Regions from separate parts of the Peribacillus sp. AS_2 genome, predicted to be linked through region 1. Evidence: a T-box and tRNA genes for the amino acid it is inferred to sense, from the RefSeq annotation. Region 1 holds a T-box; the other holds one or more tRNA genes.
The links. The T-box of region 1 lies ahead of argS (arginine--tRNA ligase). A T-box ahead of a tRNA ligase gene usually reads a tRNA of that ligase, here a tRNA-Arg.

Region 2: it has a tRNA-Arg gene. The T-box ahead of argS (arginine--tRNA ligase) is inferred to sense a tRNA for this amino acid. The anticodon was not compared.

What each region holds. Positions count from the first base shown of each region.
Region 1 is NZ_JAPTGA010000028.1:15,602-19,733, forward strand. Features, by position in the region: gene OTG27_RS26035 (LysM peptidoglycan-binding domain-containing protein) at 1-300, opposite strand, end outside; gene OTG27_RS26040 (DinB family protein) at 571-1,080, shown strand; gene desA (Delta(5) desaturase DesA) at 1,351-2,382, shown strand; gene OTG27_RS26050 (response regulator) at 2,476-3,018, shown strand; T-box leader at 3,086-3,304, shown strand; gene argS (arginine--tRNA ligase) at 3,339-4,132, shown strand, end outside.
Region 2 is NZ_JAPTGA010000001.1:335,874-340,005, reverse strand. Features, by position in the region: gene rpoN (RNA polymerase factor sigma-54) at 1-1,023, opposite strand, end outside; tRNA gene OTG27_RS01590 (tRNA-Arg) at 1,337-1,408, opposite strand; gene clpP (ATP-dependent Clp endopeptidase proteolytic subunit ClpP) at 1,698-2,303, shown strand; gene OTG27_RS01580 (HPr family phosphocarrier protein) at 2,404-2,661, opposite strand; gene whiA (DNA-binding protein WhiA) at 2,682-3,635, opposite strand; gene OTG27_RS01570 (gluconeogenesis factor YvcK family protein) at 3,703-4,132, opposite strand, start outside.

The sequences.
Region 1 (4,132 bases):
CTTCCACAGTGTATCGCCTGATACGACCTTATGGATCTTATAATTCTGAGGGATCTTCAGGTTTTGGCCAACAGTTATTTCGGAAGAAACTAATTTATTTACTTTTTGCAGTTCACTTACTGAAACACCATATTGATTTGCTATTTTCCATAGTGTGTTTCCAGACTTCACTTTATGAATGATGGGCCCCGCGGAATCCCCAACGGAAGAAGAAATGATAGGAAACTCTTCGCCCTTCTTTAATGTCTTTAATAGAGTGGAACCTAATTTAGGAGAACTAAAAACTTTTGTATTGTCCACTTTAACAAAACCTATGGATTGGGTTTTACTTGATGAATGACCACTGGTTGGAAAGAGACACATACAAAGAAGGCTTAACATAATAAAACACCCAAAGAATTTTTTCACAATGATTTTATTCCCCTTTGTAAAATTTAACTTTACTAGTTTACTATGGAGAATAGCCATATAAATAGAGGTACATTGTGGAAAGGCATTTCTAACCATCGTGTGGGACGAATTATTCCGTAAGAAGGACAAGTGATTTGTAAGTAGAAGGGGAGGGTTTATATGTCAAATTTTTCATTACAGTTTTATGATTACAACATATGGGCAAATACTCAGATTTTCAACCGTTTAAAAGAGCTTCCAAAGGATGTATACCATCAGGAAGTTCAAAGTGTGTTTTCATCGATATCGAGTGTGATGGCCCATGTATATCTTTCCGATCTGGGGTGGGCGGAGGTTTTTTCCGGTAAAAGCATGAAACATGCATTGGAGCTGGCTGAACAACGGAAGGAACAAATGGAGTCAAAGGAATTGGAGGAAATGGAGGCCATGTTTATTGAGTTGTCCGAGCGGTACAAATCGCTGCTTGGCCAAAAGGAAAATTTAGATAAGCCTCTAATGATTGAGAATCCAGCTGGAGGAAAAATGAAAACAAGTGCAGCCGAACTGGTACCGCATGTCGTGAATCATGGAACCTATCATCGCGGCAATATCACGGCCATGCTGCGCCAAATGGGTTATGCCTCAACTTCGACGGATTATGGTCTTTATTTATTTTTAAAAGGAGAGTAACGGGCCTTCATTTGCTTACTGATGGGACTGTAAGCATTGACAGTCCTGTTCTTAAAGTAAGGCCGCCTGTTATTTTGAAGATAAAGAAATCCTATATATGTGTACAGGTTAACCGGTTCTTCCTGGTTGGCCTTTTTTTTATGTTTGTCACTGGAATTGACTTGTACATGACATTTGTCATCTTCTAGTCATGACACCTGGTACTAATAAAATCAGGTTGGATTCTTTATACTATGGATAACGACAAAAAAAAGGAAGTGCAATTGAAATATGACCTTGCAAAATACGAAATCCTTGAAAAAACAAATTGCTCCTTTTGAACAATCAACGACAAAGCAAAGTATATGGCAGATCATCAATACCTTGGGGCCGTTCATCATTTTATGGTACCTAGCATATATAAGTCTTTCCGTTTCTTATTGGTTAGCTTTAATCCCAGCTGTGTTTGCTGCAGGATTCTTGACGAGAATATTCATCATTTTTCATGATTGTACGCATCATTCATTTTTCAAAGACCGCCGTGCGAATAGAATCGTCGGTACGATCATGGGTGTTTTGACTTTATTCCCGTTTGATCAATGGGGACATGAGCATTCAGTGCATCACGCAACAAGCGGTAATTTGGATAAGCGGGGTACAGGTGATATTTGGACCCTTACGGTAGATGAGTATTTGGCTGCACCGTTTAAACTTCGTTTTGCTTATCGTTTTTATCGTAATCCATTGGTCATGTTTGGTTTGGGGCCGATTTATGTTTTCCTTCTTAAAAATAGATTTAACCGTAAAGGTGCTAGAAAGAAGGAAAAAAATAATACGTATTTGACGAATGTATTAATCGTCGTTTTTGCGGCATTGCTTTGCCTGGCAGTAGGCTGGCAGTCGTTCCTTCTGGTACAAGGTTCCATTTTCATGATTTCCGGTTCAATCGGCATTTGGCTGTTTTACGTCCAGCACACATTCGAGGACTCTTATTTTGAAGAAAATGAAGAGTGGGAATATGTATTGGCAGCAGTGGAGGGAAGTTCTTTTTATAAGCTTCCAAAACTGATGCAGTTCCTTACCGGCAATATCGGTTACCATCATGTTCACCATTTAAGTCCAAGGGTGCCTAACTATAAATTGGAAATGGCGCATAATAATACGCAGCCTTTAGAGAACGTTCCGACGATCACTCTTGCGACAAGCTTGCGCTCACTCCGTTTCCGTTTATGGGATGAGGAATCCAAGAATTTCGTCGGTTTCAAGGACATAAAATATTTAACGAAAAAAAGTGTTCCCACTCAAGTGAAATCTGAACTGTAACGTTCATGTATCATTCCAGACTCCCTTAATAATCCTCGGATTTGGGGAGTCTTTGCTTCATATAAGGAACTCGATAAAGGAGAGAACTTAAAAATGATTCGAATTGTCATTGCAGAAAATCAGCAAATGCTATTAGAGGCAATAAGTTCTCTACTCAATCTTGAAGAAGATATAGAAATTGTCGGGCAAACCAGTAACGGAGAAGAAGCGATGGCTCTTGTACACCAATTACGGCCTGATGTGTGCATCATGGATATGGAGATGCCTGTAATGAGCGGACTTGAGGCAGCGGAGGCATTAAGGTCATTTGAATGCAAAGTGGTCATTTTAACGACATTTCGAAGGACTGGTTATTTTCAACTCGCATTAAAGGCTGATGTAAGTGGTTATTTATTGAAGGATAACCCGGGTGAAGAGTTAGCCTGCTCGATTCGCAGCATAATGGATGGCAAGCGAATATACTCCCCAGAGCTTATTGATGGGCCTTCCAGCCATAATGGCCGGGAAATGGGAGTGTTAGGGCTGTTAGCCGATGGTCCATCCAATATTGAGCCGTCCAATCAAAGCGGCACAATTGGGACAGTACGGAAGTATTTTTCGACGATCAAGGATAAAATGAAGTTACCGGCTGGTTAGGATTTGTTTCTTAAATTGTGTTGACACGTTTTTTTAAATTGTGTACGATGGATTAAATCATAATATTGAAAATTCTGTGATGAAGAGAGTAGTTCATTTTGAAATGGAAAGCGAGTTAGGGATGGTGGGAGCCTAATGCAGGTCGGATGAATGAAGCGCACTTTGGAGAAATTTCTTGAAACGTTCAGTAGGGAATATCGGGGAGTCACCTCGTTAACAATGGAAAGTGGCCGCAATTTGTGGCAACTAGAGTGGTACCACGGGAATTCATGCTCTCGTCTCTTATTTAGAGGCGGGGGCTTTTTTGTTTAGGAGGGAAAATGTCGATGAATAAACCAATTGCAGAATTGATTTCAACTGCTTTGAACAATGAAATGCCAGCAAGTGAAATAGAAAAATTAATGGAAAAGCCGAAATTGATGGAGTTAGGTGATATCGCCTTTCCGTGCTTTACTCTTGCGAAAAAATTCAAAAAATCGCCTCAGGTGATTGCGTCGGAAATAGCCCAACAATTAAACAGTACGTTGATTCAAGAAGTGAACGTAGTGGGAGGTTATCTGAATATCTTCGTCAATCAACAGATGGTGACGGAAAACGTGCTGCAAACGATATTAAGGGAAAAGGATCAATATGGTTCGATGCAGACTGGACAGGGAAATGTCGTGATTGATTATTCCTCCCCGAATATTGCCAAGCCTTTTTCCATGGGGCACTTACGCTCTACGGTCATAGGGAATGCACTGGCCAACATTGCCGAAAAAAACGGCTACAATGCCGTGCGTATCAATCATTTAGGAGATTGGGGCACGCAATTCGGTAAGTTGATTGTCGCGTATAAGCTGTGGGGAAACAAAGAGGCAATCGAAGCTTCGCCGATTCAGGAATTATTGAAAATCTATGTGAAGTTCCATGAAAGAGCAGAAACCGATGAATCATTGAATGAACAAGCACGCGCAAGCTTCAAGTCGCTTGAAGACGGGGACGAGGAAGCACGGGCATTGTGGAAATGGTTCAGGGATGCGTCTTTAAAAGAATTCGAGACGATTTATGATTTATTGGGCATCCGTTTTGATTCCTATGCCGGCGAAGCATTTTACAATGATAAAATGGATCC
Region 2 (4,132 bases), on a different contig from region 1:
GCCAAGTTCGTCTGCGATTTCTTTCATCGTCATCGGCTTCAAATAGTTCAGGCCATGATGAAAGCACGCCGGCTGTTTTTCGACGATGCACTGAATGACCTTCAATATCGTTTCTTTTCTCTGTTGGATTCCCCTGGAGATCCATTGGTATTCCTGCCACTTATCCTGGATAAACCGCTGAACTCCCTGATCCTTATGGCTCTTCATTCGGTTTAAATACCCTTTATCCACATTAAGATTGGGTGTGTTACCATCATAATTCCCGACAAGCAGCATGCCATCCCGAACTTCCACGACCACATCCGGCACTATATAAGACGGTTTTTCCTGAAAAAAGAGTGATGCCGGACGCGGGTTCAACGTCTGGACATAATCAAAGACCTCTTGAATCTCCTTCAGTGTAACACCGATTTTCTTACTTAGGTCTTTCCAGCGCTTTTCAGCAAAATCGAGGAAATGGTTTTCTATGATCGATTCTGCCAGCAGATTCTCCCCTTCTGCTTTCACTTGGAGCAAAAGGCACTCTTGAAGATTCCTCGCTCCGATGCCATGCGGTTCGAGTTCCTGTAAAATCGAGAGACACTCTTCCAAAACGGCCGGAGATATGCCTGGGATGCATATATCATCCAGCTGAGTCCTTAAGTAACCGTTTTCATCAAGGTTATGAATTAATAGAAGCATTGCCTTTTGCTGCTCACCGGAAAACTGCTGGTGATTCACTTGGGACATGATATGCTGTTCCAGCGATATGGTATCTTCACTGATCTGTTCAATCCAATAGTTGGCATCATACGTATTTTTAAGAGTCCGTTTACCTTTTTTGCGGTCAAAAGTTGGCTGAAATAAAGAAGATGTTGGCTGATCTATTGACAGTAATGGGTTCTCCACCATTTTATTTTCTAAAAAAGCCGATAGCTCCTGCGAGGAGTATTGCAGCAATGTAATAGCTTGCATGAGCTCCTGGGTCATTGCCATCTTTAATGTTTGCTGTTGAAAAAGTCCTGCTTTCATATTCATACTCATCGATTCATCCCTCCCCCACTCCATTTTACATTATCAGGAGAAAATTCTACACAAAAACCCATGAAAACGCTTACGATTTTTTCTGAATAGTTTATTTGTTTTAAATACTATATGTTAGAAACGCAAATTAAACAACTACTTTTATTGAAAAATCACCATTTTTCAATAGTGTGGGCGAATATTTTCAAGACAGGACCGACATTACAGGATTCGATGGAATATTACGGAAAATGAGCAAATTCGGCAAAAATTTTAACTCTCCTAAAAATGACCAATAAAAAATCCCCCACTTTATTAAGCAGAAGATTGGTAATGCCCTCGGCAGGAATCGAACCTGCATTTCAAGCTTCGGAGGCTTGCGTTCTATCCGTTGCACTACGAGGGCGTAATAGAAAATATGTTTTCAACAGACTTCATTATATGATAGAATTCCCTCCTTTGCAAGGGTTATCAGGTTTAAAACTTTATCATTTGGGTATTATGGGTAATGTGGAAATTCATCCCTGTGCGGCATAATATATAAAACATTCTATCAGGAAGGAGCCTTAGCCAGAAAATTGTCGAACAAATTATCCATAATAGGGTTTGTTTTGTTTGACCTAAATTGACCAAAAAGTGTATCATACATACATAAAGAATTTAAATGATTCTCTTAATCGAAGGAGGAAATGAACATGAATTTAATTCCTACAGTTATCGAACAAACAAGTCGTGGGGAGCGTGCCTACGATATTTACTCCCGTTTATTAAAAGACCGGATCATTATGCTAGGAAGTGCAATTGACGATAATGTTTCCAACTCCATTGTTGCTCAATTACTATTTTTAGAAGCGGAAAATCCTGAAAAAGATATCACTCTATACATCAACAGCCCTGGCGGAAGCATCACTTCCGGTATGGCCATTTACGATACTATGCAATATATCAAACCTAATGTTTCGACAGTATGCATCGGTATGGCCGCTTCCATGGGTGCTTTCCTATTGGCCGCTGGCGAAAAAGGCAAACGTTATGCATTGCCAAACAGTGAAGTCATGATTCACCAACCACTTGGAGGAGCTCAAGGTCAAGCTACGGAAATTGAAATTGCTGCCCGCCGTATCCTTCACTTGAAAGATAAACTGAACCAAATCTTGGCAGAACGTACGGGACAACCTATCGAAGTCCTTCAAAGAGATACGGAACGTGATAACTTCATGACTTCCGAAAGAGCTCTTGAATATGGCTTGATTGACAAAGTCATCACGCGCAGCGTTCTTGATGATAAAAACTCTAAGTAATCCTGCAACAAAAGAAAGGCTCCGGACATCGCCATAAGCGACTTCCGGAGCCTTTTTTCCATGATAAAAGAAAAGGATGCACATTTAGGCATCCCCTTTTTTATCCCTCTTGCTGTACGAACTCTTCCAATGCTTCCAATGCTTCTTTTTCATCGCGTCCTTCGATGATTAACTTCACGGACACACCAGAACTGATGGCAAGGCTCATTAATCCCATTATACTTTTTGCATTCACTTTCTTTCCTTCTTTTTCAAGAAAAACATCTGAATGAAAGCGGTTAGCTTCTTGTACAAAAAGAGCCGCCGGCCGAGCTTGCAAACCCGTTTTCAATTTTACCTCAACTTGTTTCTCCACCATCTTGATCTCCCCTGTTAGCTTTATTTTTTCGCAGCAATAGCCTCTCCCCCACGGAGCCTGTCAGCTATTTCATCAATCTTTCGCAATCGGTGATTAATCCCGGACTTACTGATGGTTCCCCCGGATACCATTTCCCCAAGTTCCTTTAAGGTTATATCCTGAAACGCTATCCTAAGCTCCGCTATTTCCCGAAGCTTATCCGGTAAAATGCTAAGTCCTACCGTATCCTCGATATAATGGATATTTTCAACCTGGCGCAATGATGCCCCGATCGTTTTGTTCAAATTGGCTGTTTCACAATTCACAAGCCGATTCACTGAATTACGCATATCACGGACAATCCGTACATCCTCGAACCTTAATAAAGCTGAATGGGCGCCAACTATACTTAAAAACTCGGCAATCTTTTCGGCTTCTTTCAAATAAATGATGTACCCCTTCTTGCGTTCAAGTGTCTTGGCCTTCAAGCCAAACTTATTCATTAGCTCACAAAGTGCATCATTGTGCTCTTTATAAAGTGAGAAAATCTCAAGGTGATAGGAAGACGTTTCCGGATTGTTTACCGAACCCCCTGCAAGAAATGCACCTCTTAGATAAGAACGCTTACAGCATTTCTTCCCAACAATAGTATCGGATATTTCATGGAGAATTTCAAAGCCATCGCCTAAAATTTCCAAATCGGTTAAAACCCGCTGCCCTCCGGATGACATCCTGACAATATATACATTGTTCTTTTTAAGCTTCATCTTTTTACGGACCAACAGCTCGACCTGGACCTCATAACTTTTTTTCAGCAGCGTATAAATCCTTCTGGCAATCGCAGCATTCTCAGTTTGAATATCCACAACAAGCTTCCGATTAGAAAATGAAAGGGATCCGTTCATCCGGATAAGCGCACACAATTCCGCTTTACCGCAGCAATCCTTTCCCTCTAATGTTGTAAGCTCTTTTTTTGTTTCTGAAGCAAAAGACATCCATTTCACCCCCAATCGAACGCAGGTAATCTATTTTTATCAATCAAAAAGCCGTCCCCGCTTATATCTACGGTTCTATGTGGCTTTTTGTTTCATTTACAAGCATATTATAAAGCAAATCCGCCACTTTTTTCGTATCATGGCGTATTACATTCCCTTCATAGCTGAAAATGCGTTCTTGTATGATTTCAAGACCCATCATTTTTAAGCTTTCCACATCATACATGACCGGTTTGGCATATTCAGCTTGATAGCGCTGCTGAATCTCGGTTGGTATTTCCTCATTATTAACAAGTATCCTGTCAATATATGCATTTCCCATATGGTCATATATCGCTTTTATATGATCACTCGCGCTATAATCCAGAGTCTCGCCGGCTTGTGTCATCAAATTGCAAATGTACACCTTCTTCGCCTTGGAACGGGCAACCTCTTCTCCTAAACCAGGGACAAGTAAGTTAGGCAGAATGCTAGTATATAGGCTTCCTGGACCTATG